4 regions of the Peribacillus sp. TH16 genome follow, and region 3 is predicted to be linked to each of the others. Evidence: riboswitches for the same ligand, from Rfam matches in the RefSeq annotation. Region 3 holds a riboswitch; each other region holds the start of a gene.
The links. A riboswitch is a leader RNA that binds a small molecule or an ion and turns the genes downstream of it on or off. The one in region 3 is predicted to bind cobalamin.

Region 1 (7,630 bases), on a different contig from region 3:
CTGGAAACTGTAGGGATTGGCCATCTTGCTGGGAAGTCCTGCAATACAGTCAGTGGTGGTGAGTTGCAACTAGCGTTGATTGCACGTACGCTGGTATCAGACCCGGAAGTGCTCATTCTCGATGAACCGGAATCCCATCTTGATGTTCAAAAGCAGGTTGTGATTTTACAGACATTAAAGCGTTTGTCACAAGAAAAGAAAATCTCTTGTATCATAAACACGCATTACCCAAACCATGCGTTTTTCCTTGCTGACCATGTGTTAATGACAGCCAAACAAAAGCCGGTCGTTTACGGGGAAGTCCAGGAAGTAATGACAGAATCCCGGATGAAGGAATACTTCGGAATTGAAATGAAGAAGATTATTTATGAAGAAGATGAGAACTTTTTGATTGAAACGATGGTGCCGAAAGATTTAGGCATTCCGCGTGATCAAAGTACTTGTCGATTTACTAGTTAAAAAAAGGCAGCCACCGGGTTGCCTTTTTTTTCGCTAAATGGAATACTTTATTATTTACTAGTTTTCTGGTACTATTATGCTAGAAAAAATTAGGAGAATGATAGTGAGGAAATACAGAGTTTTATTGATGGTAGCATTGCTGGGAATTTTAATTTTGCCTTCATGCTCACAAGGGGTTTTAGAGAATATAGGTACAAAGACGGCTGCACCGATTGCGGAAGATAACATTGAAGTGGTTGCAGCAGCGGAGAATGACGTCGGGCAGAATTCGGAGGACAGATTATATCCTGAACAGATCGATACGAGAAACTGGATAAGAGCCGAGTCCACGGTTCAACTTCCAATATTGATGTATCATAGTATTTCTGAAGGTAATAACCTTCGGGTACCAAGAGAGGAATTTCAATCACAAATGAACTGGCTTCGGGAGAATGATTACTATACATTATCCCCTAGGGAAGCATTTCTTGTTTTAACGGAAAATCGGATGCCAAGTGAAAAGTGTGTCTGGCTTACTTTTGATGATGGCTATACAGATAATTACACGGAGGCTTTTCCTATATTAAAAGAATATAATATGAAAGCTACTGTTTTTATGATCGGGAAATCTATTGAAAAAAGTCATCACCTGACGGAAGAACAAATGGTGGAGATGAGCGAGAATGGGATTTCTATTGAAAGTCATACTATCAACCATCTTGAGCTTAACCGTATGACGGTAGGGCAGCAGGAAGCTGAAATGGTACAGTCAAAGGATTTATTCGATCGTATTCTCCAACAGGACACGACAGTACTTTCATATCCTGTTGGTCGGTATAACGAGGAGAGCCTTAGGTTGTCAGAAGAAGCTGGATACAAGATGGCAGTAACCACCGAAGCTGGTGGAGCTTCAAGGGACCAAGGGATGCATGCACTACACCGAGTTCGGATTTCACCCGGATTGTCAGTCGATGGATTTGCAGCGCTGATTGAAAATGCATCACGTTATTAATTGAAGACAAGGTATTTCGGAATCAGTCTGAAAAATCATATAATAATCATTTCTTACATAGTGTATAATGAAAAGCAGTGAAAATTATATACATATGAACGATTTGGTGTCTTAATGACTTAAAAGGGAAGTTGGTGAAATACCAACGCGGTCCCGCCACTGTAAATGGGAGTTAGCGGCTGTGTACCACTGTATGTGAGATATGGGAAGGTGCCGTTGACGATGACCATTAGCCAGGAGACCTGCCAAGATTCGTACACCTGTAACCTACGCGGATGGGAAGGTGTGTGGCAGACCTTCTGAGTCCGTAATTATATTGTTGCCATACAAGCATCTTCCGTTTGACGGGAGATGCTTTTGTTTTGAAATTCGCTTCTTCACTTCAGGATGCGTTTTCTTTAGGTGGTCGGAAATTGAATTAAAAGATTGTGGGGGATGTAAAATGAAGAAAATCTATGGTCTGATTCTAGTGATGTTACTAACTGCAGGTATTATGGTTGGTTGCAATGATACATCAAAAGAAGGAACGAAAGAAAAGCAACAAACGAATCATACTGAAAACCAAGCTTTCCCGATTACGATAAAAGATGCAACGGGTGAAAAAGTAACGATAGAAGAACAACCAAAGAAAATTGTTACATTGATACCAAGTAATACAGAAGTGGTCTTTGCACTTGGTTTGGGTAAAAAGGTTGTTGGTGTATCCGACATTGATAATTACCCGGAAGAAACGAAAGAAATTGAAAAAGTTGGCGGAATGGAAATGAACACGGAGTTAATCGTTTCCTTAAAGCCTGATCTTGTTCTTGCTCATGCATCCAGTGCCCATAATTCGAATGAGGGATTGCAGCAGCTTAAGGATGCTGGAATAGATGTCCTTGTAGTCAATGATGCACAAAGCTTTGACGAAGTGTATGAGTCTATTGATATGATTGGACAGGCAACGGGAGAACATGATAAGGCAAAAGAAATCGTTGCGAATATGAAAACGAAACTGAAGAAAATTCAGGAAAAAGCTAAATCCGTTAAGGATGAGGAAAGAAAAACCGTTCTAGTAGAGGTTTCGCCATCACCGGATATTTATACACCTGGAAAAAATACATTCATGAATGAAATGCTTAACATAATTTCAGCGAAAAATGCAGCAGCCGAATTGGACGGGTGGGCGAAAATTGACGAAGAGTCTATGATTGCTGCAAATCCGGATGTCATTATTACAACATATGGTTATTATACAAAAGATCCAGTCAGTGAAGTGACGGGCCGAAAAGGATGGGAAGATGTAGCTGCTGTTAAGGATGGTCAAGTCTTTGATGTCCATTCTGACTTAGTGACCCGTTCTGGTCCACGCTTAATAGAGGGAGTAGAGGAACTTGCCAAATCAGTCTATCCGAACCTATTTGACAACTAAGTGGGCGTTTGCTTATTTGATTGCGTTATTGTTTTTGCTTTTCGCAATGACGTTTGGCATTTCCTTTGGTTCGGTGTCAGTACCGATTCCAGCGCTTATACAAATTATCGGCAAGGAATTTTTTCATTTACCAATCTCAGTTGAGCCAGATGTGATGCTGACGAATATCGTAATGAACATCCGCCTGCCACGTGTATTACTTGCAGGTTTGGTTGGGGCTTCGCTTGCGATTGCCGGGGCAGCCTTTCAGGGACTGCTCAGGAACCCGCTTGCTGACCCCTACACATTAGGGATTTCATCAGGAGCATCAGTAGGCGCTGTATTGACATTGTTTTTGAATATATCATTGCCGTTGATCGGTTTATATACCCTACCGACGTTAAGTATTATGTTTTCATTGCTTACGATTTTCTGTGTGCTAACTTTTGCGAGAAAAATGGATCGATCGATGAAAGTAGAAACAATTATTTTAACCGGAATCATTTTCAGCTCGTTTTTAAGTGCCTTCATCTCATTAATGATTGCGTTGACGGGCGAGGAATTAAGACAAATCATCGGATGGCTGATGGGAAGCGTTTCAATGCGCGGCTGGAATTATATCGCGATTATTTTGCCGTTTTTTATCATTGGTTCGTTGATCTTGATTATGAATACCCAAGAATTGAATGCGATGACGTTTGGGGAAGATCGTGCAAAGCATTTGGGTGTGAATGTTCAGCGGAGAAAAATGTGGATTCTGATAGCTGGTTCGATATTAACTGGGGCAGCCGTTGCTGTTTCGGGAACGATTGGCTTTGTAGGATTGGTTATTCCTCATTTGGTTCGTAGGATTTGGGGGCCAGATCATAAGCATTTATTGCCGTTATCTTTGCTCGTAGGAAGCGGATTTTTAATTTTGGCTGACCTTGTAGCAAGGACGATCATTGCACCTTCGGAACTGCCGATTGGTGTAATTACCTCACTAATCGGGGCCCCGGCATTTGCCCTGATTTTATTAAAGAGACGGAGAGAAGGGTAGAATTCATGCTTGAAGTTAAAGGGTTAACAGGTGGATATGGCAATAAAGCTGTTTTGGACTCTGTCTCTTTTGACGTACATAAAGGGGAATTATTTGGGATTCTCGGTCCAAATGGCAGCGGAAAAACGACGCTATTAAGTATGCTTAGCGGGGTTCTCGATTATAAGGTAGGAAGCATACGAATAAGGGGAAGAGACTTGAAGGAGTATTCGGCCAAACAACTTGCACAAGTTATAGCCGTGTTGCCTCAACATTCCTCATTAGCCTTTTCTTATACGGTAAAAGAGACTGTTTCTCTTGGCCGTTATGCTCACCAAACAGGCTGGTTTCATAGTTGGACTTCTGAGGATGAGGTGATTGTCCAACGTGTGATGAAGCAAACGGGAGTCGCGGATTTTCAGGATCTTCATTTTGAACGATTATCAGGCGGTGAGAGACAGCGGGTCTTATTGGCACAAGCACTTGCCCAAGAACCGGAAATTCTTTTTTTAGATGAACCAACGAACCACTTGGATCTTTCCTATCAAAAGGAGCTTCTTGATTTAATGAGGAAAATGGCCAAGGAGCTGGAGCTAACAGTTATCTCAATCTTCCATGACTTGAATTTGGCCGGCTTGTACTGTGATCGGCTGATGTTGCTTGAAAAAGGACAAATTCAAGTCATTAATGTGCCGAATGAAGTGCTCCAACAGGAACGGATCCAGGAGGTATACCGGACGACGATTGAAAAACATCCGCATCCTGCCCTTCCGAAGCCGCAAATGTTCATTGTCCCGGAAAAGCATGTCTGTGATTTCGCACCTTTGGAAATTAATGAAACCTATTTGACGGTTGGCACCGAAATAATTCAATTGAATTCACCAATTCCGCTTAGAACGATGTCTTCTGGTGTGACCGGTTCAGGAACGGGCTGGCACCAATATTTCGTGAATAGGCATGTCCATCGTGATTATAATTACGAGGATCATTTTGCTGAAATGGCTGACTTTTTAAAAACACACGGTTTTGAACCGCAGGAAACGGTCGGAATGATGACAGCTGTCTTTCTCGATACGGTGGCCTTCAAGTTTCTAAGAGATGATGATTTCTCGGTTTTTATCATCGTGACGGCAGGAGTAGGGAATGCCATCGACGCCTCTTTAGCTGACCAACATTCTTGGATTTCCACTCCAGGAACCATAAATACATGGATCTTTGTAAATGGGCACTTGGCAGAAGAGGCCTTTATCCACAGCATTGTCACCGCGACCGAGGCAAAAGTAAAAGCGCTTCATGATTTGCGTGTTTTGGATAAGGTGACAAATACAGTGGCGACAGGAACATCGACAGACAGTATTTTGATTGCCGCAACCCAAAGAGGGAAGGGACTTCAATATGCAGGCACCATTACTCCGCTAGGGAAGTTGATCAGTCGCGGTGTATATGATTGTACCGTAGAAGCAATAAAGAAAAATCGGAAACGGATTGAGGAACTATGATTTACCATCACCTTTTTGCTGTTACACTGGCTTTTTTCTTTGATCTATTAATAGGTGATCCACCAAATTGGCCACATCCCGTTAAATGGATTGGAACGTTGATAAGCAAGTTGGATCATTCATTCAATAGAGGTACACATAAAAAACGAAATGGCCTCTTCATGCTGGTAATTGTTTTAACACTGGTGTTATTGGCAACAGGTCTAACTGTCTATTTAGCTTATCTTATCCATCCGCTTGCGGGAATTTTATGGGAAGCTGTTGTTATTTCTACGACGATTGCTCAGAAGGGCTTAAAGCAGGCAGGAATGGATGTGTGTCATCCACTGAATGAACAAGCTTTTCGTGAAGCGAGGCTAAAGCTTTCCTATATTGTCGGTCGTGATACTGCTGATCTTGATGAATCCGAAATAGTCAGAGGCACTGTAGAAACCGTAGCTGAAAATACGAGTGATGGAGTTACGGCTCCACTGTTTTGGGCAGCAATCGGCGGTGCTCCACTCGCGATGATGTACAGGGCAATTAATACCTGCGATTCAATGGTTGGTTACAAAAATGATAAATATGGACAATTTGGCTGGGCTTCAGCTAAGCTCGATGATATCGTGAACTGGATTCCTAGTCGCCTCACTGGTTTCTTGATGCTGCTAAGCTCGAAATCCAGCTATCATAGCTTGGGGGCTAGATGGAAGATTTTGTTCAATGATGCGAAAAAGCACCCAAGCCCGAATAGTGGGTGGTGTGAAGCAGGCGTTGCTGCAATTTTGGGTGTACAGCTTGGCGGCCGGAATATGTACAAAGGAGTAGTTTCTGACCGTGCTAGGATGGGCGTTCCACTTGTTCCATTAGAAGCAATACATATACAAAAAACGATTACCATCATGCATCGGACATCTTTTATATTTTTACTGATGCTTTGGTTAGGGGGACTTACGCTTGGCATTACCTTCTCATGGCTCTAATCCGCATTATCTTTACGAAGCGCTGGAAATTGAAATGCCTGAATCGGTTCTCGATTTTAGTGCTAATATCAACCCATTGGGTCCTCCTTTATGTATAAAGGAACGGTGGTCCGAATTCTTCGAAGGAATCTTAAATTACCCAGATCCGCATGCCGTTGAATTGACAAAATTAATTGCAAAAAAAGAAGCGCTTCCTGAGCAATCCGTTTTGGTAGGTAACGGTGGTGCGGAAATAATAATGTTGGTAGCGAACAGGTTAGCCAATAAAAAGGTCTTAATCATTCAGCCTGCATTTGCGGAATATGCAGAAGCTAGTTTAGCAGCCGAATGCGAGGTAGACTTTCATCAACTTGATGCACCTGAGTGGCAACTAGATCTCGATCGATTGATTCCTCAATTACCTGAATATGACGCGATTTTTTTATGTACGCCTAATAATCCGACAGGGATTTCATTTAAGCAAGAAGCAGTTAGGGAATTAATCAAAGAATGCGGAAAAGCAAATTGTCTGGTTGTTTTGGATGAGGCTTTTTATGATTTTACGGAAAACGCCTTTACTTATGCTTCTTTAATTACGCAATTCCCTCATTTACTGATTCTACGATCAATGACGAAAATTTTTGCAATTCCAGGCTTGAGGTTGGGTTATTTGCTGGCGGCACCAGATATCATAAATCAGGCAAAAACCTATAAATCGCATTGGAGCGTCAATCATGTGGCATTAGAAGTCGGGAAAATCTGCCTTGCTGAAGAAGAATATATAGAAAAAACAAGAGCGTATATTCAATTCCAAAAGCAGAAACTTTTCCGGTTTTATGAAGAGCATGAGTTGATTGTCTCAAATAGCACGGTCAATTTTTATTTAGTGAAAGATGAATCCTTATCCCTTTTGCCTTTTTTATTAAAAAAGGGCATCGTACCACGTCATACGTATAATTTTCCAGGGTTAGATGGAATGTGGCTCCGGTTCGCAGTGAAGAGTGAGCGTGATAATGCCATGCTGATGGAGGGGGTAAGACAGTGGAGAACTCTAGGCTCTGTTTTATAACCGGTGGTGTCCGGAGCGGTAAAAGCCGTTTTGCAGAAAAAAAGGCAATAGAATATGCAATCCAATTGAGTGGGAACTTGCATTACCTCGCTTGTGGCCGAGTCAGTGATGCTGAAATGGAAGAACGCATCCGCCGGCACCAAAGGGATCGCAAAAGTAGTCCAATTGCTTGGAGGACTTGGGAATACTCGACGAATATTACACGGATAGGTGCAGATCTAAATCAAGATTCAATAATCCTACTCGATTGCCTGACAACCCTA
Region 2 (7,630 bases), 1.2 Mb from region 3:
GAAGGCACTACTGTTCATCGAAGAAAAATTATTCGAGGCGTGGGATCTTCAATATGGGGAACCCCTTACGCTTATGGCGGGATGCCGTTCCGTTCCTGTACTCGTCCAACCATTCCCTTCATCCCAGCCAACAATAAAGCTTTCATTTGATACAAAACAAATTTTATCCCTGCCTGCTTTTTCAGACCCAATTTCCGTGACCTTCCATGCGGAGGATAGATCAATAAATATAGGGCCCTTCTTTGCTGCACTCATCAACCAACTTCCCTTGAAAGATGGGACATTTGGGGAGATGGAAAAATTTTATCAGGAGATGAAATCCTACTGTCATCAACAAGGCTTTTCCTTCTTTTTAGTAGGAATACAGTCTCTAAAAGAAGGCGTAGTGGAAGGATATTGGCCAGGGCAAAATGGGTGGCAAACCCTTACTCTACCTATCCCTAATGTGTTTTATAATCGGATTCATTCGCGCAGAATGGAAGAATCGCCAACCTTCGATCTGTTTACAAATGAACTAAAATCATATTCAATCCCGATGTTTAATGGAGGGTTTCTTTCTAAGTTCGATGTACATGAGCTTCTTCTCTTAGAATATGAACTGCTTTCAAATCTGCCTGATACCATACTTTTTAACGAGAAGGAAGCCTTCTTTACATTTTTAGAGAACCATTCTGTTATCTATTTAAAGCCTACTTCCGGCAGTCAAGGAAGGAATATTTGCAGGTTAACACAAGTAGATGGAAAATGGAAAATCGAGCAAACCGGACATATACAAAATGTGCATATTGCGGATACGAATGAAAAGTTGTATAACGCCTTGAAAAAATTCTGCAGAAAACAAGCCTACATCCTTCAAAAGGGGATTTCCTTGTTTGAAATCGATCAGAGAAAAGTTGATTTCCGAATCCTTCTTCATCAAAACGAGCAGTTTCAATGGAAAGTTACCTCCATGGTTGCCCGGATAGGAGATCCAGGTAATATCGTTTCCAATCTTGCACAGGGCGGTATGATGAAAAACGGCTCAGACTTTTTAAAGGAAGTATTTGACCCTCAGGAAGCCGCACGTTTGCACCAAAAGCTTATAAGACTTGCTAAAAAAACTGCCCATACTTTGGCAGAAAATCATGATGATTTATTCGGGGAGCTCGGAATCGATTTAGCACTTGATGTTGACACACACCCTTGGATTATTGAAGTGAACTCGAAACCTTCGAAAAAATTTCAGGGCAACTATGAAACCTTTCGTCCATCAGTAAAGTCCATTGTTGAATTTATGCTTACTCTTGACCGAGAAAACCATCCATAAAAGGAGTTGCTGGCACGTGTTAATAGGATTAATGGCAACGTCAGATACACATGAAAATCATTATTTTACTGAAATAGCAAAAGCAGCTAAATCATTTAATATGAATGTATGTAAATTCACACCCGAGAATATTGATATCGATGTGAAGAAAGTTCGAGGAGAACGTTTTGATGCCGAAAAGGAAACATGGCGCTCTGAATCATTTGATCTCCCTGATTTTGTATATGACCGCTGTTTCCATGGCTTATCTCGTGTTTCGACGGAAATGCGCGATAAAATCAATTGGTTAAAAGTTAACTCAAGTTTCCTTGGCCTTGGCCTTCCAGGAAAGTGGGAAGTTTATCAAATTTTAAAAAAACATCCCCTGCTAGAGGCATTTTTTCCAGAAACCGTTCAAGTTACCACACCTGAAGAAATCAGCGGGCATTTGGAACGTCTGGATAAAATTATTATCAAACCAGAGTTTGGAGCAGGTGGTACGGGAATCTATCTTCTCACAAAAACCGAAGGCGGCACATTGGTGTCCATGACAAAAAAGGGCACCAAATACGACCGTAAATTTGACTCTAAATCTCAACTGAACAAATGGCTGCAGCATTTATTAAATCGATATAGTTACCTTTGTCAGCCTTATTTAGAACTTTGCAACCAGAAAAAGGAACCGTTCGATTTACGAATTTTACTTCAAAAAAACGAAAAAAATCAGTGGATGGAACGCGGCAGAGGCATTCGCCTGGGACAACAAGATGGAATCACGTCCAATTTAGCCACTGGTGGGGAAGCTATTTCGCTCGAGGCTTTCATCAAAAAAAATCCTGAATCTATTCCAATTGCTGCCGAACAAAAAATCCAGCATATCCTCCGTACCTTACCTGTCGAAACCGAAGCCGTTTTTGAAAGGCTATTTGAGCTAGGAATCGACCTAGGCATTGATAAAAAAGGGCAAATATGGATAATGGATATTAACTCAAAACCAGGTAGGAAAATCATCCAAACACTTCAACCTGAATCGATGAAGGATATCCATCGCGCACCGTTCCAATATAGCCAATTTTTAGCCGATCATCTTCAGAAAGCAGGTGAATAGAGAGTGAGAAAGACTTATCCTGCCGAGATTGCCGATACTCCCGGCAACGTTCTCTTCTATCCATCAGAGCTTGGAGATTTGGCAGAGATTGAATTAATATATTTTGGCCAGCATTCATGTCCTGCCATTGTTAAACAAAATCCTGCAATCAAGCAAACAATCGTCCTGTCAGAAAGTCTCGCGGAATCTTTAATATTTACTCAGGTCGATATGCCTCTTCATCTATTTATATACGGTAAGAGCATTCATATTGGGCCAGTCGTCGGGATATTTTCATCAGGTTTTACCGGCATTTCAAACAAACCGCTCGGGGAACGTTCAGATTTTTTTTCAAAACTCCTTTCTCTGAGCCAAACAACAGGCTGTATCCCTTTTGTTTTCGGTGAAAATGTAATCAATTGGGAAAAAGAAACAATCAAGGGCTATGTCTATGAGAACGATGACTGGAATATTAACGAATTTCCTTTTCCAAATGTCATCTATGACCGGCTCCCTAACCGTTTGACGGAAAACCGGGATGGCCCTAAGGAAGTGAAACAGAAATTCCAAAAAGAGTATACAATTCCTTGGTACAATCCAGGTTTTTTTAATAAATGGGATATAAATGAACGGTTATGTGCGGATGAGCGTGCACTTCCTTTTTTACCGGAAACGTATCCTTTTCAATCTCTGTCCGTCGTAGAAACCCTGCTTTCTCATTACCGCCAAGTTTATATAAAGCCTATTCATGGCAGCCTTGGGCTTGGAATTCACCAAATTCTTTATGATAAACATGAAAATGTCTACTATTGTCGTTATAAAAATGATGCTCAGGAAAATAAATTGCAAAAGTTTTCTACTTTAGAATCCATTGTAAAACACATCTTTCATAATCGACCGCTTGAAAATCTCATTGTGCAGCAGGGCATACCATTAATTCGTTCTTCTAAACGACCTGTAGATTTCCGAGTGCATACGAACAAGGACAGCAAGGGAATTTGGCAGGTAACTGCAATCGCCGCAAAAATAGCCGGCGCTGGAAGCGTTACTACCCACATTAAAAGCGGAGGTGTCATCAAGACGATTGCCGAGCTATATGGTGATGATGATGAGGCGAAAGAAGTCGAACGAAAGCTTTCGGAAGCCGCCCTAATATTAAGTGAAAGTATTGAAGAGCACTTAGATGGCATCATTGCAGAAATCGGTTTTGATTTTGGATTAGATAAAAAAGGGCAAGTTTGGATGTTTGAAGCTAATTCTAAACCAGGACGTTCAATCTTTTCCCATCCAAAACTCAAAGAGTTCGAGCTGCTAACAAGAAAGCTCAGCCTTGATTATGCTATTTATCTTACGGAACAAACCATTACAAATGCTGTCGGTGTGCAGAGATGAATATTTTTTACGATATTCCAACTGAAAGCTGGTACCACGACCAAGAAAACATGCAACTATTCGCCGGCGCGGAAAAAGAGGAAATACACTATAAACAGAATCAAAATAATCAAACACTTATTCCTATTTCTATTTTTCCAGGTAGCCGGATGCTCGTCGTCGGAATTTTAACTTCTTCAAATCCCAAAAAGGAATCAGGAATAGGGGGAAACTTGACCCTTTTTCAGGATTTATCACTATATTTGCTGGAACATGGGATTTTAGTGTTTGTATTTACGGTTGAGACCTTTCATTCCATCCCAGTAAAAGGCTTCCTTTTTTCCTCCATTTCAAACAAATGGATCGAGGTTAAGATGCCGCTTCCCGATATAGTTTATAACCGAATTCCCTCAAGGAGCTTCGAGGCATCAGAGGATTTTCAACGGCTTATCAACTACTTTCAAGATCATGGTATGAACCTTTTCAATCCTTGTTTTTTAGATAAATATATGATGTATGAAGCATTGATGGAAGATGGCTCCCTCACCAACCATCTTCCATCAACAATTATCCTAGGTGATTGCGATGGACTGAGGGCTTTTTTAAAATCCCACAGACATATTTACCTAAAACCATCTAAAGGAAGCCAAGGGAAAGGTATTTACACACTAATAGAGAATCCTGATGAAACTCTTCAGTTTAATAGCCTAAAACATAGTGAATCCTTCCCAAATTTCTCCTCATTTTGGGAGCATAAAAAAATGCTACTGATGAGAAGAGCCTATCTCGCCCAACGCGCGGTTATACCAAAGAAACTGAATGGACATCGTTATGATTACCGAGTTCTCGTTCATTATGAAAATGGGTTCTATAAAATTACTGGTAAGGCTGTACGGATGTCACAAACCCAGGAAATCACAACCCATACTCCAAGAGGCGGGAAACTTTTCCCTTACAAAAACTTACAATCGAGGAATTTAAACCGGAAGTTGGCGTACATTGCTCAAAAGTGCGGTCTGATTCTTTCGAAGAAATTCGGCTTTCTCGGGGAATTCTCTATTGATATTGGCGAAGATTCAACAGGATCACTCTTCATTTACGAAGTAAACTCTAAACCCATGCAATTTGATGAAGAAGAAATTGAAGCAAGCCGACTCTTGCATTTGAAAAACCTGTTTATTGAATTAACTTTATTAAATCAAACGAGAAAATAACCTCCATCTGCCGTTTTCCATTATAATGAAATGAGAGACAGCTTATATGGAGGTTATACATATGATTACTCATTTTCAATGGACACCATTACATAAAAATTTACCAGGTTGGAAAATTTCCTTTTACTTTAACAAGCAGGCCGTCCAAGCCTTATACCATAAAGACGGGTCCATAGAATGGACTGCCAATCCCCCTTCAGAAACAGACGAAGCTAAGCTCAAAAGCATCATACATGACTTAATGGTCTATCATGTATATGAATAACTTAGTGCTAAACTCCTCATTTCATTCATGAGGACTTACTCAGAATAAAAAGCCCTCTTTTGCCTACACTATAAAAAAAGGTTAGGAGGGATTTCTTTTGGATAAAGAAGAATTCACATTTTTGAAGGATACCGAATATGAAGGCAAGAACTCTGCTTTCTTAGACATCGACCGTTACATCAATGAAGGGCTGGCCGGCGGGAATGTTTATGCAGCTGCTGACCTTCAGAACATTGAAGAAGCCCATGATTTTTATGATGAAACCGAGCCAAACAAGAATAAATAATTAGTGTCCGGAGCCTCCTTTAGGTGGCTCCTTTTTATAAAACTGTCAACTCCTCCTTTTGACCGAACATTTCCTTATTAATTATTCCATAAGCCTTTTCAAGAAAAAGTAAATACTCTACTTTTTCTTTTGAATTTTTTGCCTTCACATTAATTTCCTTGTTCAACCTTGTATGATTTTCGCTTAAAGAAATCATTTTTTCCCCAGAAAAATTATACATAATCTTAGCTTTTAAAAAATCCGTAAAGTATCTAACTGTTCCAAACATGCATTATCCCCCCTTAAATTTTGTTCATAAAGAAAACTTTTCTCTTGTTCCATAGAGAGACGAGATTTCCTTATAATTTTGTTAAAAAATCGACTATTATAATTGATTACATCTAAAAAAATAAAAAAACAACTTCCCGATTAGAAGTTGTTAGAGTGCAAAAGAAAACATAACAAAAAACAAACATGAATTTTCCATTTTTCAAAAAATGAAAAACATGCTCTTGTCAATTCTCGCACTTAACACCTCCTATCCTCGTAGGTTTATGATGCTGTGCTAAAAATAGGCAGGTATCCTGGCTCATGATCATCGCTTTTCGAACCTTCCCATCCCCTTTTGCAGGAGACAGTGGCATTACTCGAATCGCTCTCATATACAGTTGCGGGACAGCGCCGGATTCTAACCGGACTTCCCTTTTAAGCAGATAATCTTCAATATATTATCTGCACCTTTTTCTAGACGTATTTAATTTTCAGTTTAAATTATAAAATTATCCCTTAAACTACAATGCGTGCTTCTGTGTTCAAAAGGAAATTGATTAACAGCTCTTCCATTACACAAAATCACTAATTAGTATTTCGCTCCATTATCCTTATTAATCAATATCTTTTCTTTTAATATCGATGTGATAATATGCTCCGAATCCCATTCGTGGCCAGATATCTCGATAAGCGGATATTGATTCGGCAAAACAATTTGCTGGATTTCATGTACTGCCAAGCCTTGATTATGTAATCGTAAAATTTCACCACGCAGGTTTTCCAAATAGTCGAGCTTTCTTTGAAACATTTCCTTCCCATTAGGGACATGACCGGCATGACAACAAAAAACCTCTCCAAAATCATATTGAAGTAATCTATTTATAGAATCGATGATAACAGGGACAGATTCTTCCCGTAAAACAAGCTTCGTTTTCGGTGTAACGAATAGGTCACCTGAAAACAGCATGCCATTACTGTGATTCAAATACACCATATGGTCCATAGCATGACCTGGGGTAAAGATTGGCTCCCACGTTTGGGTACGGGAATGAACAGCCCTCCCCAGCGGCTCAGCTTTGAAGCCATCTCTCCTTCCCCAAAAAGTTTTGCGATAATCAGGATATTCAGCATCCTTCGCACATACATCAATCGACACCGGATGAATATAAATTGGAACTTTTCTATGTTCCTGTATCCAGGAAGCACCGCCAGTATGGTCCTCATGATAATGCGTTAGCGCCACTAAATCGAAGTTGGCTGATTCATAGAAAGGGATAAGTTCTTCCAATAAAATTTGGGCTCCCGTATCAATCAATAGGCCGTCTGTTAAAAAAACATATACACTCATCCCCGACTTTATTCCTTCAGGGGTCCCTTGTACACAAACCACATCATTTATCGTCTTAATCTCTAGCATGGCTTCCCTCCTCATCAATTGTATAAAAATACCCCTTGTTCATTACAATAAATGTAATATTCCTCCATACTTTTGACAAGCAAATAGTATTTTCCTAGCAAAGACCCGTAGTATATTTTCCGGTAGAATCAAGGCACTTTTTGAAACCATTGTCATTGATTTAAGGTATTCTATTATGCAACTAAGAAAAGAAACAGCAAAAATCTGGCTTCGGTTAAAAGGAAGTTGTTAAGAAAGGGTACTCCGTATTTAAGTTTGGGCGATAAAAAAATTCACGGCTAATCATTAACGCTGAGTAACTATCAATATTACCTTGGTTGATAAAAAAGCTAAAGCATTCATGATACAGACTTTGAAACAATACTTTCCTGACAAAAAATTCACGTAATTATTAAAAAAAATCGACAAGCTGCTAAAAAGAACGAAGCTTATCTTACAAAAATCATGAAAAAGTAT
Region 3 (7,630 bases):
AAGAACTGCAAAAAAAAGCGATTAATATTGGGTTGCTATTAGCTTTTATATTTAGGATTGGTGCAATCTTTATTATTTCGTACCTTTTCCACGTTTGGCAAGTTCAAGCAATTGGGGCTGCTTATTTAATTTTTATCTCATTAAAACATTTACTAAAAAAGGACCACGGAGAAAAAGAGAAAAAAGGGAAAAGCTATCGTATGACTATTGTGCAAATTGCATTAGCTGATATCGCCTTCGCTGTTGATTCTATTTTAGCAGCGGTAGCTCTTGTCATTGCCCTGCCAGATACACCAATGGGGGAAATTGGGGGGATGGATGGCGCACAATTTATAGTAATTTTATTAGGAGCAATTGCTGGTTTAATTGTTATTAGGTTTGCAGCAGGTTACTTCGTTAAGATATTGACAGAACGCCCTAGTCTTGAAACTGCAGCAATGTTACTCGTTGGTTGGGTTGGGGTTAAGTTATTAATGCATACTCTTGCGCATCCAGCCTTGCACATTATTCCTCACGAGTTTGTTGAAGGACCTATTTGGAATACAATCTTTTGGTCAGTAATGCTGCTTATTGCATTAGGTGGATGGTTTTTATCTAAAGGAAAAACAGAAAAACAGTGAAGCAAAATAAATATATTTGTCTGTAAAAAAATAACGATTTTAAAATTGACAAACGTTCATTCCGTTTACTAATTTTGAGTTATTTGATAATTAAACGAAAAGTTTTGTTCAACTAAGGGGTGCTTTACTTTAATAAGGGAGGTTGCTGCGGCAACCTTTTGTTCTTGCATACTAAAGGGGGAGGTGAGTGGTGGAAGGAAAAGTTCATCTAGAAGTTGCATATCTTCTTTCTAAACTCTGAAGAAGAAATTGATGATGAAGAATAACAGAAATTCTTATTAAGCAAACAGGGTTATTGGTGAAGGAGGACTTATAAAAAAGCCGATTCCTTAGTGTTTTAGGGAATTACTTTTCATTTGGGAATATCAAAGTCACCATTGATCAAAATGGAAGATAGAATGAAATATGAGAGAAATCATAATAGAACTATGCTTTTGAGGAACAATAAATTGAAAAGATATAAAAAGGATACAAAGCGAGGAGTTTTATGAAAAAGATAGCAATGTTTTTCCTATGTCTTCTTATCTTAATTTTTCCATCACAAGTTATTGCTCAACGAAAAGTACCTATTTTAATTTATCATTCGATTGACGAGTTTAATGGACACGGTTCTATGGAGTTATATGTAACCCCAAAGAATTTCGAGAAACAAATGATTTATTTACGAGACCATGGCTACACATTATTAACTTTTGATCGATGGCAAGACATTAATAAAGTAAACAAACCCATTTTCATTACCTTTGATGACGGATACAAAAACAACCTGAATGCATTTGCTATCTTTCAAAAATTGAAAAACGAACGTTTTAAACCATCTGGTACCATGTTTGTTATATCTGACTTTATTGGTCGCTCAAACCGATTATCGAAATCGGATTTGAAAACGATGGCTGATTCGGGTATGATCTCAATTCAGTCTCATACTGCTACACATCCTGACTTGACGAAAATTAAAAATTATGAATATGAAATGAAAGGGTCCAAAGATAAAATTCAAAAAATAACGGGCAAACCAGTTTATGCACTTGCGTATCCATACGGGAATTTCAATGACAAAGTCGTAGCAGAAACGAAGAAATATTATTTGTTTGGACTTACGACAACTCCTGAACCATTTTCTGAGAAGGGCATTAAAGACGAACTCTATCTTTTACCTCGAATCTATATCAAATATTCAACTAGCCTTGACGACTTTGCAAAGATTGTTGACAGAGAATGAAGGTGGTTCCTATTCCAAGTAATCGCTTTTTCTATTGGACCTAAGGGAAAAGTAATAGTGCTTATAAGCTAATGGATCAGAAACAAGGAAAATTTCAAATAAAAAAGGAGGATGAAATTAACCTCATTCTTCAACTTCAATTGGGCGCTTTTTTGAAAAAATAACATTAAACGGAGTTCATAAAAATGGATAGGAATATATGGATACTGTAATACCTCCATGTTTCCCATTCAAATAAGATTGAACCCTCTGGTTGTTAAATCAGTGATAAATCATTTTTTTATCTTTATTGAATATTGGATTATTTTTTACGCAAAATACCATTGTTATTACTTCATGTTGTCAATCTATATGAGATGACAAATGAAACCAAGTTTCCATGTTTTAATAAAATAGGCAAGATAAAAATAATTCGAAATAAGGAGTGAATTCTATGGATAGCAAGGAATCAAAAAAGGATTCTTTAGATATAGCTGGAAGAATTTATGACGTCAGTGATTATAAACGAAAGGATACATTGTCCTCTGGGCTTGCTAAAACCCACGAGCAAGTTTCGGATACCTATACGGAAGGTGAAATGCAATCTGTAGTTGATGATGTAGACGGAAAGAATATAGAGATAAAAGGGGAAGAGGCTGAAGAAGAAAGCCAATAAAATAATTAGGGAGAAATACCAGGGCATTGCATGAGCTTTCAAGAGTGATACTTTGCAGCTACTTGTATTTCTCTGAGGTTAAAACTATCCAGGTATATTACCTGGATAGTGAAGAATATCTCCATTTTATCCCCTAGTTTGTTGACCTAATGAAACAGGCTAAGGGTTGCTTCTTAATTAACCTTTTCAATCTCCATTTTTTGAAGTAATTCTTCTTTCGTTCTAGGGGCAGTGTCTTTTTCTGTGAATATCTTTGATTGAATAAGTGATTGAAACATTTCAAATATCCATGGTTTTTCTAAATGTGCTTGATACAAAAGGTCTTCATGATGAAAAATAGTGACAGGATCTCCTTGATATATGACCTTTCCATCGTTCATGACAATGATTTCGTCAGCCCATTGATAGGCTAAGTTAACATCATGGGTTGATAAAATGATTGTTTTATCAGGGAGATGGATGTTATCCAAAAGAGCCATAATCTGTTTGGAAAAATAAGAATCCAATCCCGCCGTAGGCTCATCTAGAATCCAGACTTCGGGTTCCATGGCTAACACACCAGCTATGGCAACACGCTTCTTTTGTCCTAAGCTCAAAAAATGGGTGGGCTTATCTTTCAATTCTGTTACTTCTGTTTGGGCCATCGCCCATTCAACTTTCTCCCGCACGACATCTCTTTCCCAACCTAAGTTCATCGGTCCAAACGATATATCCTGTTGAACATTAGCGGAAAAAAGTTGTGAATCCGGGTCTTGAAAAACGATTCCAATCTGTTTTCGTAATAGTAATAATGTTTTTCTGTCATATTTTAATTTCTTTCCCTTAAATTTGATGGATCCTGTTGTTGGCTTTAATAGACCGTTTAAATGTTGGAATAAAGTTGACTTACCGGCACCGTTATTGCCTAATAAAGCAATTTTTTTACCTTGTTGAATAGTAAGAGAAAGATCTTTTAATGCGAACGTCCCATCTGCGAATTGATGGGTGAGGCCATCTATATTAAAAATATGTTCTTCCATTATCGAACTGCCCCCAATTTATATATATCTATAAATAAAGAATAAGCTTACTAGAGTTACAATGGTAATCAGCCAATTACGAGAGGAATAAGTGTAAGAGTCATCGATAAATGAAATATTCTCTTGATACCCTCTTGCGTTCATTGCCATCGTTAATTGTTCAGAGCGCTGAAACACTCCTAAAAACAGGGAAGATATGAGTAACCCGAGAGATCGAATTCCCTTCCTCACTGAACTATATCCAAGCCGTGATGACTGTGATTGATGAATGGCCATAGCTGTATCTAAAAAAATAAAGATGAAGCGATAAGTTAATTCGATTAAATCAATCAGCAATGAAGGCAGTTTCAGCTTACGCAATACATATAGTATAACTGTGATGGGAGTAGTTAAGGTTAGGAAATATAAACAGCTGATACTGCTTAATACAACAACGATTAGACCAATTACCGTTTTTATACTGTCTTCGCTGATAAATATTTGCCAGCTGCCGAAATTCCAGGACCACCATACATTTGGTATCGAAGTAAATTTACTTGCGAATGAAAAAAGGATGGTAATTGTACCTGATAGTACAAAAAATCCAGGTAATAAGAGTAATTTTAGATAATAAGAGATTGGAATTTTTGCCCCGAAAATGATAAAAGCACTCATCACGGTAAAGGTGATGAGTGAGACGGTCGTATCCCTCACTGCTAAAGAAAACAACAAAAGGGAGAGGGCAAAAATCATTTTCTCTAAAGGATGTACATGCTTTAGCCGGTTGAAATAGGCGTATTTATCTATGAGTAACATGTTTTGCCTGTTCGTCCTTTTCTTGGACGGACTGTTTATTTTTTTGTCGCATAACGCCGATGAAGTATCCTATGAATCCGGCGCCAATCGCGGCTTGGAGAGCAAACAATAAGCTTTCGGTTTCTGCACCTGGCGGCTCCCAGATACTGTTGAACCAAGGCTTATATTCTGGTTGGATTTTAGTGATGGCTTCTTCCGCCACTCCATCAGCTCCACCAAATTCTGTTCCTTGTTGGGTGATTAACGGAATTATAGCAAGTATGACGACTAGAAAAAGCAACAATAAACTTTTTTTCATGCTAACGAGCCTCCTTAGATAACACTCGCAGTAATTTCAATTCGCCTAGATTGTATTTCTTCAAGAAATTCATGACAACGACTGTCAATAAACCTTCACTGATTGCTAAAGGTATTTGGGTAAGGGCAAAGATTCCTGAAAATTTAGTGAATGAGGCCATGAATCCACCTACCTCCGATGGGAAAGCTAAAGCAAGTTGTACAGAAGTTATCACATAGGTGCCCAAATCTCCGAAAGCTGCTGCTAAGAAAACAGCAAGAGAGAAGGACCAACCTAATTTAGTAGCGCCTTTGAATACAAAATAAGCAATGAACGGCCCGCAAACAGCCATGGAAAAGGCATTGGCTCCTAGCGTAGTTAGTCCTCCATGAGCTAGTAATACAGCTTGAAATAACAGAACAATAGAACCGACGACACTCATGGCCAGTGGCCCAAACAAGATTGAACCTAAACCGACGCCGGTAGGGTGTGAAGAGCTTCCTGTAACGGAAGGGATTTTTAGGGCTGATAAAATAAAAACGAATGCGCCGGACAGACCCAGCATCATTTTTGTTTCTGGGTTTTCCTTCACTTTAGACCTAATAGAACGGTAACCCAAGATTAAAAATGGAAGTGTCACAGCCCACCAGAATATCGCCCATTCGATCGGTAAGAAGCCCTCCATAATATGCATGGCCATTGCTTTCTTTGGTACGAAAAGTAGTAAAATGACAAAATAAAGTATTTTCCAATTGGCTTTTTTCATTTTTTCTCCTTTCAACGCTTTTATTTTTAATGATTAAAGCTGAGAAGAGAAGTGGCGGGCAACATAAAAAGCACTTCTCTCAAAAAGAAAGAAGTGCGTAATGAACAGTAAGTTTGCAGCATAATACAAATATTAGCTTAGCTGCCTGATCCGCACACCCATCCTCGTAGGTTGTAAACAGTTTCACGCTTCATGGCAGGTCTCCTGGCTCTGGATCATCATCCTCATACATCCTTCCCATCGCGTTTGACAGTGGATTATTCATTACGTATTAGGACTTCCCTTTACAGTGGCGGGACCGCGCCGGATTTACACCGACTTCCCTATTAAGCTAAATTCCGAGGAATCTAGCACCATAAAACTTATGTAATTTTTTGAAAATTCTCGTTTATTGTACCATAAAGCAATGATTCCATCTACACTCTATTCATATTTTTTTGAGAAGGATAAAATCGCAGTGAGGATAGGCATGAAGCTGGATTTTCACCATTAAACTTTTCAAAACAGTCGGAATAAACTATTGAATTTTAAAAAAGTTGTTATATGATAGATAAAGTTAACTAGAAATATATTATTATAAAACCAAATATTTCAATTTAAAAGTGCTCTTGTATGAACACGCAAGGGATAATAGGGAAATCGGTGAGAATCCGATGCAGCCCCCGCTACTGTAACGCTGATGAAATTGTCGATAACCACTGGCCTAGAGCTGGGAAGGGACAAAAGTAAATTGAAGCGTAAGCCAGGAAACCTGCTTTTAAAATTGTGTGATACTTTTCGGAGGGAAAGGTAGAAGGACTATGGAGATTTTGAGAGTTTCACTTTGCTTGCTGGAGGCTCCCTTTTCATATAGTTTTTTTTAAACCTTAACTCTAACAGTTAAGGTTTTTTATTTTGCCTTTTCTCAGATTTAGGAGGAAGAAGATGACAACTTGGAACTTAAAAGGCACAAATTCGCATCTTTTGATTTGTAACGGCAGCAGTTGCATGAAAAAAGGTGGCGAAGAAATAACGCAAGCAATTCGTGATGAAATTACTTCACAAGGTCTGAATCAAAAAATTCATACTACTAGAACTCGCTGTAACGGAAGGTGTAAGGATGCCTGCGTTGTGATTGCTTATCCTCAAGGGACATGGTATCGAGTGGATTCACCTGATTTTGGACGAGAGATTGTCCGTAATCTCGATGATGAGAAGTTCATTCCACAGATGATTTACCAATTTACTAATGGAGAAATGACTCCTAATCCAGATTTTCCAGCTCAAACAGGAATTTCAAAAGACAAGTTGTAAAAGGAGATGTCTAAATGAGTACAAACGGTAAATTATTTGTCGTTGGCTTTGGACCAGGGAATTTTGAACATATTACCAAACGTGCTGTAGAAGCCCTTCAAGAAAGTGACTTCATCATTGGTTACAAAACATATGTGGAACTCATACAGGGCCTTCTTACAGATCAAACGATTATAAGTACAGGTATGACTGAAGAAGTATCACGTGCACAAGAAGCAGTGAAACAGGCGGAGTTGGGAAAGAAAGTGGCTGTAATTTCGAGTGGTGATGCAGGGGTATACGGAATGGCAGGGCTGGTTTATGAAGTATTGATTGAAAAAGGCTGGAAAGAAGAAACGGGAGTAGCCATTGAAATCGTTCCTGGTATTTCTGCCATCAATTCATGTGCGTCTTTACTTGGTGCACCTGTCATGCATGATTCCTGTACCATCAGCCTCAGTGACCACTTAACGCCTTGGGATCTGATTGCCAAAAGAGTGGAGGCTGCAGCAATGGCTGACTTTGTCATTGCACTTTATAATCCTCGAAGCGGTAGACGGACTAGGCAAATTGTTGAAACACAGAACATTTTACTGCGTTACCGCTCGCCCGAAACACCTGTCGGATTGGTAAAAAGTGCTTATCGCGATCGTCAGGATATTGTGATAACCAATTTGAAAGACATGTTAAATCACGATATAGGGATGCTAACAACCGTCATTATTGGAAATTCATCTACCTTTTTATATGATGACAAAATCATCACGCCACGTGGATATCAAAGAAAGTATACATTGAATTCGGAAAAGCAACCATTGAAGCCGCATCAACGCTTGCAAAAAGAAGCAGAACCTTGGGCATTAGATCAAGAAACAGGTTCTATGCAGGAAGCGTACACCGAGTCGACTGGCGGAGTTGGATTGCTTACAAAAGCACCAGAAAAAAAGAGCACTTCTTTTGAAGTGGCAATGGAAGCACTCACAAGAGTTAAGGGTCAAACAGTT
Region 4 (7,630 bases), 1.7 Mb from region 3:
GGTATGCTGCTGGTAGCTTTTATTTTTCCTATCGAATTGCCACATGAACCGGCAACGTGGGGAATATTCGGCATTTCCTTGCTGTTCAGTTTCATCATTAATACACAAATTAACTTATTAACGGGAATCACTACATTTTTCTTATATAACAACGCAGGGTTGATCCGGGCAAAAAGAGTCATCATTGATTTATTTTCCGGGCTGTTACTACCAATCAGTTTTTACCCAATATGGGCGCAAGAAGTAATGAAGTATTTGCCCTTTCAAGGGATCAGCTATGTACCAAGTATGATTTTCACAAATGGTTATAGCTCAGGCGATATCGGCATGGCCTTATTACAGCAATTTATTTGGGTCATCATTCTCATAATACCAATTCAGCTTTTATGGATAGTCGCAAAAAAACAGCTGATTATTCAAGGAGGTTGATGAGATGTTCTATGTATCGATGTTTTTTCAATATGTAAGCCAATATATGAAAACGAGATTGCAGTACCGTGCCGATTTTTTCATGGAAATTCTTTCTGACCTATTGAATCAGGTTGTGAATCTGGTATTTATCTTAGTTGTTTTCGGACATACGCAATTTTTAAGCGGTTGGAGCCGTGAAGAAATTATTTTCATATACGGATTCTTCCTTATACCATTTGCTCTTTTTTCTTCATTTTTTAATATCTGGGATTTTAACGATCGCTATATCGTTAAAGGTGAGATGGACCGAATATTAACTAGGCCAATCCACAGCCTGTTTCAAGTCATTTTGGAAAGAATTGAGCTTGAATCATTATTTGGTGTTGTGACCGGCCTGATCATTATTTTCTATTCGGGTGCTTCGTTGAATCTCGAGCTTGTCTGGTATGACCCTATTCTCTTTGTGATTTTTTCAATCGGTGGGGCACTTGCTTATGCGTCCATCTTTGTAGCAATTGCAAGTATTGGGTTCTGGTCGGATGCGAAAACGTCAATCATGCCAATGATGTACAATATCGGGAACTACGGCCGCTATCCTGTTGATATTTATAACAAGGTCATTCGGTTTGTACTTACATGGGTGCTGCCATTTGCGTTTGTCGGCGTGTATCCAGCCTCTTATTTTCTTAGAAAAGAAGAGTGGTATGTTTATGCATTTGCAACACCGGTTATCGGGATTGTCTTTTTCACTGTATCTGTTTTCATTTGGAATCAGGGAGTGAAAAGGTACCGAGGGGCCGGAAACTAAAAAAATCCCTTCAACATTAACACTGTTGAAGGGATTTTTCTTATTTACGCTTATTCTTTCTTTCAATATATCTAGCTTGTGCTTGAACAAATTGCTGCTTTTCCTCTTCCGTTTCCGGAAATACCTGAGGAACGGGGGTGGGCTTTCCATCTTCGTCTATTGCTAGCATCGTTAAAAAAGCACGGGCTGTAAGCTGCTTTTCGCCGGTTAATAAGTTCTCTCGCTCTACTTTCACAAATACCTCCATCGACGTCCGATGGGCACAGGTGACATAGGCCTCAAGGTTAATCGCATCCCCTGTCTTGATGGGTGCCAAAAAGTCAAAGGAGTCACTTGATACGGTCACAACCGGTTTTCGGCAATGGCGCATTGCTGAAATGCAGGCGATTTTATCTACATAGGCCATCACCTTACCGCCAAAGATGGTGTTGTGATGATTCGTATCTGGTGGGAAAACAAGATCTGTTAAAAAAGTCCGTGACTGCCGGATAGGATTAGCATTTGTAAGATCAATACCTTTTTCAGTCATTTGACTGTTGATTGACCAGTAGGTTTTTGCGAACGATTGTTGCGGCTTCCACCATATTTTTCAAAGAAGCAACGGTTTCAGGAACGCCCCTTGTTTTCAGACCGCAGTCCGGGTTAATCCAAAATTGATCTTTATCCAATACTTTGATGCCTCGTTCAATCATATCGACCATTTCCTCGACTGCAGGAACCCGTGGACTGTGAATATCATATACGCCTAGACCAATACCCTTTTCATACGTTTTTTCCTCAAATGCGGTAGCTAGTTCACCGTGGCTGCGAGATGTTTCTATGGAAATTACATCGGCATCCAGGGAAGAGATGACATCCATGAAGCTGTTGAAATCGCAATAACACATATGCGTGTGAATTTGAGTTGTATCTTCCACACTTGAAGTGGAAATCAGGAAGGAGTTCACAGCCCATTTTAAATATTCATCGCGGTCGCTTTTTTTCAATGGCAGACCTTCTCTAAGGGCAGGCTCATCCACCTGAATCATTTTGATTCCGGAAGTTTCTAACGCTCTCACTTCTTTTTCCAAGGCAAGAGCTAACTGGTAGCAAACATTCTCCCTTGAAATATCATCACGTACAAATGACCAGTTCAGAATTGTTACAGGACCTGTCAGCATTCCTTTTACCGTTTTCTTCGTCAGGGATTGCGCGTACACACTTTCCCGGACCGTCATCGGCTCGATGAAATGAACATCGCCGTAGATAACAGGCGGTTTTACGCAGCGAGAACCGTAAGATTGTACCCAGCCTTTTTCGAGGAAAACGAATCCGCCCAGTTTATGGCCGAAAAATTCAACCATATCTGTTCGTTCAAATTCTCCATGTACAAGAACATCCAAGCCGATTTCTTCCTGGATATCGATCCATTTGCTGATTTCCTCGTTAACAAATGTTTCATATTGAGCAGCCGTCCATTCTCCTCGTTTGAATTTCCCGCGAGCTTGTTTTACTTCAGCTGTCTGCGGAAAGCTTCCGATTGTTGTTGATGGAAGGAAAGGCAGTTTGAAAAATTCCTGTTGTTTGTGATAACGCTCTTTAAATGGCAGCTGACGGCCGGCTGTTTGACTCTTCGCCTGTTCGACACCAGTTTGGACGTCTTTATGGTTTCGCGCGTTTGAATTTGCTAACGTTTGAAGTGCTAATTTGTTAGCGGCTACTTTTTCAGCAATTGCTTCGGCACCTTGATTACTACCTTTTACTAGTAGAGTGATTTCTTCAAGCTTCTCATCAGCAAAAGCAAGGGCCTGTTGCACTTCTTTAGTAAGAGCCGTCTCATTACGAACCGTTACTGGTACATGAAGCAGGGAGCAAGAGGGTTGAAGCCAAATTTGGTCTTCGGCTACGTTTTTTGTGAGGGTATTGATCAACTGCTTCTTTTTCGATAAATCGGAAAGCCATATGTTTTTCCCATCAATCACACCTGCACCGAGCACTTTGTCTTTCGGGAAGCCGAATTCTTGAAGATTACTAAGGTTTTTCCCTTTATCATGGACAAAATCAAGACCGATCCCTTGAACGTGTAATTCAATAACTTCTTGGTAGTGCTCTACCGCATCAAAGTATGTTTGTAGCATGATGTTCAAGTTTGGAGCTGCTTCATTCAATTTTTCATATAAGTAAGTAACAGTTTGCATATCATCTTTAGAAATGGATGAAACAAGGGAGGGTTCATCCATTTGCACCCACTTCACGCCTTCTTGTTCTAACTCTTGCAGAATTTGTGTGTATAAAGGCAGGAGACTAAGGATGATTCCAGGTACATCTTGCTTATTGTAGCCTTTAGACAGAGTAATAAAAGTATAAGGTCCGACTAAAACGGGCTTAGCTTCAATTCCTAGTTTTTCTTTGGCTTCGCGATAAGCAGCAAGTGGTTTATTTTCTGTCAAAGTCAGCTTCGACGGTTTTAATTCGGGAACGATATAGTGATAGTTTGTATTGAACCATTTCGTCATTTCAGAAGCAACTTCATCCTTGTTTCCGCGAGCCATAGAGTAATATACAGAAAGGGGAACAGTGCCGCCTTTATAGGCTGAATAACGCTCAGGAACAAGACCGAACATTACAGACATATCGAGCATTTGATCATATAAAGTAAAGTCATTGACAGGAATAATATCTATACCTTGGCCCTTTTGCTTTTGTAAGTTGCCTAAACGGATGGCTTCTAGCTGTGCCGTAAACTCCGATTCATCGATTTTTCCCGACCAGTAAGCTTCTAATGTGCGTTTCCATTCACGATCTTCCCCAATTCGCGGGTACCCTAAACTACTACTTTTCAATATTCCCATCCTCCTACATTCTTTTTTTAAAAAATATAATAACAACAAAAAAAGCACCCCTAACCGTCAAAAGAGAAAGTTAGAAATGCTTAAAATAAAGGGGTATACAAAAACCCCTTAAAATTATAAGGTCCCTAACACTTCCCTATTCTCCGTAGGTTAAAACAGTGTTGTCGAAACAGGCAGGTCTCCTGACTTTAGGAATCTTATTAGCGGCAGGCCTTCCCAATCCGAAAATCAGTGGCATATTGCATAGCGCTAACATTCCTATTACAGTGGCGGGACCGTGCCGGAATTACACCGGACTTCCCTTTTAATCCTAAAAAAATTAGGAACCTATTTCCACATATGAAATTTCACAAACCCGCTGTAAATTAAACTGCAGGCAACAAATATTTATAAAATAAAAACTATTATAAAAATTTAGACAAGCTTATCATATCCCGGCTAAAATGGTCAACAAGGAAAAAAGTCTCGGGAAATGGGGTCTGACCCCGCCCTATATCGACAAAACTATTGGTGCACCTAGGTTTGTTTAAGGATGTGAATGTTGGGAAATGGGGTCTGACCCCTAAATAAAGAATATATTGTTTGGACGGGGAGTATGTATAGGGGGAGTGGGTTGTTTTGAAATGAGGCGTGGGGGATGACTTTTTACATCTTGATTGCAGGGATTATTTTTTGCATGGTGATGAGCATTCGAACGTTATTTCTTGTTGAGTCGGGAGGAAAAAAGTTTTCTCTAGAGGATATGCTATGGCTCGGCAATTTATATGCGACGATATTAGTAGGTTTTGCACTGATTTATTTATTATACGAGCTTCAGAATCATTCGGTGATTCTTGATATGGGCAATCGTTTAGACGGCAGTTTTTACGAGCAACTGAAGACTTCTTTTTATTTTAGTGCAATGACAATGTTTTCAGTAGGGTATGGAGATATAGCCCCGATAGGCATGGGCAGGATGATTGCGACAATCCAGGCGTTCATTGGATACACTCTCCCGGCTGCGTTTGTGATCCGGACAGTGATTGACTTAGAACAGAAGGAAAGGAAGAATAAATGAAAGTTGTGTTTCTTTCAATTATTGGGTACGCTTACCATAATGAAAGAAATGGAGGGGTAAGAATGACTGTTAAAATTGGAGAAAAAGCACCGGATTTTCAACTTCCTGCAAACAACGGTGAAAAAGTTTCCCTATCGGATTTTAAGGGTAAACACGTTGTTTTATATTTTTATCCGAAAGACATGACGCCTGGTTGCACAACGGAGGCCTGTGATTTCCGTGACCACAATGAGCAGTTTGAGAAATTGAATGCTGTCATCATAGGGATCAGTCCAGATCCGGCGGCGCGTCATGAAAAATTTATTGAAAAATATGGGTTACCTTTTCTGCTACTAGCTGACGAAAATCAAGAAGCTGCTGAATTATATGATGTATGGAAATTAAAAAAGAACTTCGGCAAGGAATATATGGGCATTGAACGTTCAACTTTTCTGATTGATAAGGAAGGAACGATAGTTAAAGAATGGCGTAAGGTAAAAGTCAAAGGCCATGTCGAAGAAGCGCTTGAAACTCTTCGTGATCTAGAAAAATAAGGTACAGCCAGATGAAGGATAAGCGAATAACCAAGCTTGCTGAAAGGCTGATTCATCATTCCGTACAATTACAGCCAAAAGAGAGAATCTTGATACGGGGTCATATCAACATGAAACCGCTATTGAAAGAGCTGATTGATGAAACATACAGAATCGGTGCATATCCATATGTCGAACTGGAAGACGATGAAATAAGCCGACACTTGTTAAAAGGGAATGTGAAGGAACAACTTGATACCTTATCACAATGGACTTTGAGGAAATATACTGATATTGATGCGATAATAATCATCTCCAGTGAAGAAAACGATGCTGAATTGGCAGAAGTTCCTGCAGAGAGGCATCGTCTTCATGGGGAAGCGATGAAGTCGTCGACTCTTTTCTATGTAAACAACCGGCGTTGGGTTTTACTTAATTACCCGACTGTCAGATTAGCACAAAAAGCCGGTATGAGTTTTAGAAAGTACGAAGACTTTCTATTAAACGTGTGCACAATGGATTACGGGAAAATGGAAGTGGCACTGAAACCGCTTAAGCAATTGATGGAGCGTACTGAAAAAGTCCGGATTGTTTCACCTGGGACAAATCTCACCTTTTCCATTAAAGGAATGCCGGCTGTCATATGCGCTGGGAAAAATAATCTCCCTGACGGGGAAGTGTTCACGGCACCCGTAAAAGAGAGTGTTCATGGTAGGGTAGCCTTCAACACACCTTCAACATATCAAGGAATCACCTTTCGTGACATAGTTTTAACCATACAAAAGGGGAAAATCACGAAAGCAGTTTCTAATCAAAATTCTAAAATGAATGAGATTCTCGATGTAGATGAAGGGTCCCGTTTTATTGGGGAATTCGCGCTTGGAATCAATCCTTACATTTTGGAGCCAATGGACGATATTTTGTTTGATGAGAAAATATGTGGCAGTCTGCATCTAACTCCTGGCCAAGCCTATCAAGAGGCTGATAATGGTAACCGTTCTTCAACACATTGGGATATGGTTTTGATCCAGCGTCCTGAATATGGCGGTGGTGATATCTACTTTGATGACATTCTGATCCGAAGGGATGGCATTTTTATGTTGCCGGAACTAAGTGCTTTAAATCCAAATTTATTAAAATAAAGCCTTTTTTAACAGGGGTAAGGCTTTTGTCCAACTCAAAAAGAGGACACCTGAATATGCTTTATTAAGGGAATACCTCCTCAGAGAAAGTTGCACGGGACTTACAGAGCCCGTGTTTTTTTTATGTTAATTAAAAGGTGAGATAAACATGTTAGTACTTTCAATAATTATTCCAAAAGAAGACATCCAAAAGCAGATGGAGGATACCTTTCCTGCTTTGAATTTCATTTATCGAGGGGATTGAGAGGATGAACCACTTCGTGAAGCAAAAATCTTAATTCCATACGGCGAAGATTTAACAGATGAGACAATTGAGAAAGCACCGAATTTAAAGTGGGTTATGGTTATGAGTGCAGGTATGGATTAATGCCTTTTAAAGTCATTGAGAAGCGCGGGATTTTGGTAGTACACGATTGGGATGCTTTTACAGTACGAAAAGAAATTGAAACAGCTTATCATGAATGAAGCAGACGAGCTGTGGGATAGAAAGATAGAAGTATGAGAATTGAATGGGAAATCGATACTCATTCTTGGTGCTGGTGCAATTGGCGGAGAGGTAGCGCGTCTTGGGAAAGCCTTTAGGATGACCACAATTGGGGTCAATCGTAGCGGAAATCCTGTGCAGCACTTGATCGTCTTTATGGGCTCTCTGAGTAAGTTACATCGTATCTGTTCTGCCAAGTACGATTGAAAGACAAAATCTGTAGCAAAAAGAACACTTTAAAGCTATGAAAGGTTCTGCTGTCTTCGTGAATATTGGACGAGGTGATCTGGTTAAAGAGGAAGTGTTGATAGAGGTTTTACAAAACAGGGAAATTGCTCATGCCATTTTAGATTTATTCGATCCAGAACCTTTAGATAAGGAGCAT

Region 1: it holds a riboswitch for cobalamin, as region 3 does, so the genes downstream of both, JFV29_RS27460 (ABC transporter substrate-binding protein) here and JFV29_RS01395 ((2Fe-2S) ferredoxin domain-containing protein) in region 3, are expected to answer to the same signal.
Region 2: it holds a riboswitch for cobalamin, as region 3 does, so the genes downstream of both, JFV29_RS07085 (hypothetical protein) here and JFV29_RS01395 ((2Fe-2S) ferredoxin domain-containing protein) in region 3, are expected to answer to the same signal.
Region 4: it holds a riboswitch for cobalamin, as region 3 does, so the genes downstream of both, metE (5-methyltetrahydropteroyltriglutamate--homocysteine S-methyltransferase) here and JFV29_RS01395 ((2Fe-2S) ferredoxin domain-containing protein) in region 3, are expected to answer to the same signal.

What each region holds. Positions count from the first base shown of each region.
Region 1 is NZ_JAEKEM010000009.1:2,774,152-2,781,781, reverse strand. Features, by position in the region: gene JFV29_RS27470 (ABC transporter ATP-binding protein) at 1-459, shown strand, start outside; gene JFV29_RS27465 (polysaccharide deacetylase family protein) at 563-1,450, shown strand; cobalamin riboswitch at 1,538-1,714, shown strand; gene JFV29_RS27460 (ABC transporter substrate-binding protein) at 1,893-2,861, shown strand; gene JFV29_RS27455 (FecCD family ABC transporter permease) at 2,824-3,879, shown strand; gene JFV29_RS27450 (heme ABC transporter ATP-binding protein) at 3,885-5,357, shown strand; gene cbiB (adenosylcobinamide-phosphate synthase CbiB) at 5,354-6,319, shown strand; gene cobD (threonine-phosphate decarboxylase CobD) at 6,294-7,367, shown strand; gene JFV29_RS27435 (bifunctional adenosylcobinamide kinase/adenosylcobinamide-phosphate guanylyltransferase) at 7,340-7,630, shown strand, end outside.
Region 2 is NZ_JAEKEM010000002.1:1,458,425-1,466,054, forward strand. Features, by position in the region: gene JFV29_RS07055 (YheC/YheD family endospore coat-associated protein) at 1-1,306, shown strand, start outside; gene JFV29_RS07060 (YheC/YheD family endospore coat-associated protein) at 1,323-2,393, shown strand; gene JFV29_RS07065 (YheC/YheD family endospore coat-associated protein) at 2,397-3,764, shown strand; gene JFV29_RS07070 (YheC/YheD family endospore coat-associated protein) at 3,761-4,957, shown strand; gene JFV29_RS07075 (YheE family protein) at 5,019-5,222, shown strand; gene JFV29_RS07080 (hypothetical protein) at 5,320-5,508, shown strand; gene JFV29_RS07085 (hypothetical protein) at 5,543-5,776, opposite strand; cobalamin riboswitch at 6,045-6,244, opposite strand; gene JFV29_RS07090 (MBL fold metallo-hydrolase) at 6,347-7,174, opposite strand.
Region 3 is NZ_JAEKEM010000002.1:283,075-290,704, reverse strand. Features, by position in the region: gene JFV29_RS01430 (TerC family protein) at 1-620, shown strand, start outside; gene JFV29_RS01425 (polysaccharide deacetylase family protein) at 1,108-1,842, shown strand; gene JFV29_RS01420 (YozQ family protein) at 2,276-2,497, shown strand; gene JFV29_RS01415 (energy-coupling factor ABC transporter ATP-binding protein) at 2,671-3,516, opposite strand; gene cbiQ (cobalt ECF transporter T component CbiQ) at 3,535-4,311, opposite strand; gene JFV29_RS01405 (energy-coupling factor ABC transporter substrate-binding protein) at 4,295-4,609, opposite strand; gene JFV29_RS01400 (energy-coupling factor ABC transporter permease) at 4,611-5,354, opposite strand; cobalamin riboswitch at 5,532-5,727, opposite strand; cobalamin riboswitch at 5,938-6,127, shown strand; gene JFV29_RS01395 ((2Fe-2S) ferredoxin domain-containing protein) at 6,279-6,647, shown strand; gene cobJ (precorrin-3B C(17)-methyltransferase) at 6,662-7,630, shown strand, end outside.
Region 4 is NZ_JAEKEM010000002.1:1,956,320-1,963,949, reverse strand. Features, by position in the region: gene JFV29_RS09560 (ABC transporter permease) at 1-429, shown strand, start outside; gene JFV29_RS09555 (ABC transporter permease) at 434-1,219, shown strand; gene JFV29_RS09550 (acyl-CoA thioesterase) at 1,260-1,748, opposite strand; gene metE (5-methyltetrahydropteroyltriglutamate--homocysteine S-methyltransferase) at 1,741-4,050, opposite strand; cobalamin riboswitch at 4,206-4,396, opposite strand; gene JFV29_RS09540 (potassium channel family protein) at 4,688-5,107, shown strand; gene bcp (thioredoxin-dependent thiol peroxidase) at 5,170-5,640, shown strand; gene JFV29_RS09530 (aminopeptidase) at 5,652-6,761, shown strand; gene JFV29_RS31360 (hypothetical protein) at 7,033-7,128, shown strand; gene JFV29_RS31355 (NAD(P)-dependent oxidoreductase) at 7,267-7,452, shown strand; gene JFV29_RS30970 (NAD(P)-dependent oxidoreductase) at 7,511-7,630, shown strand, end outside.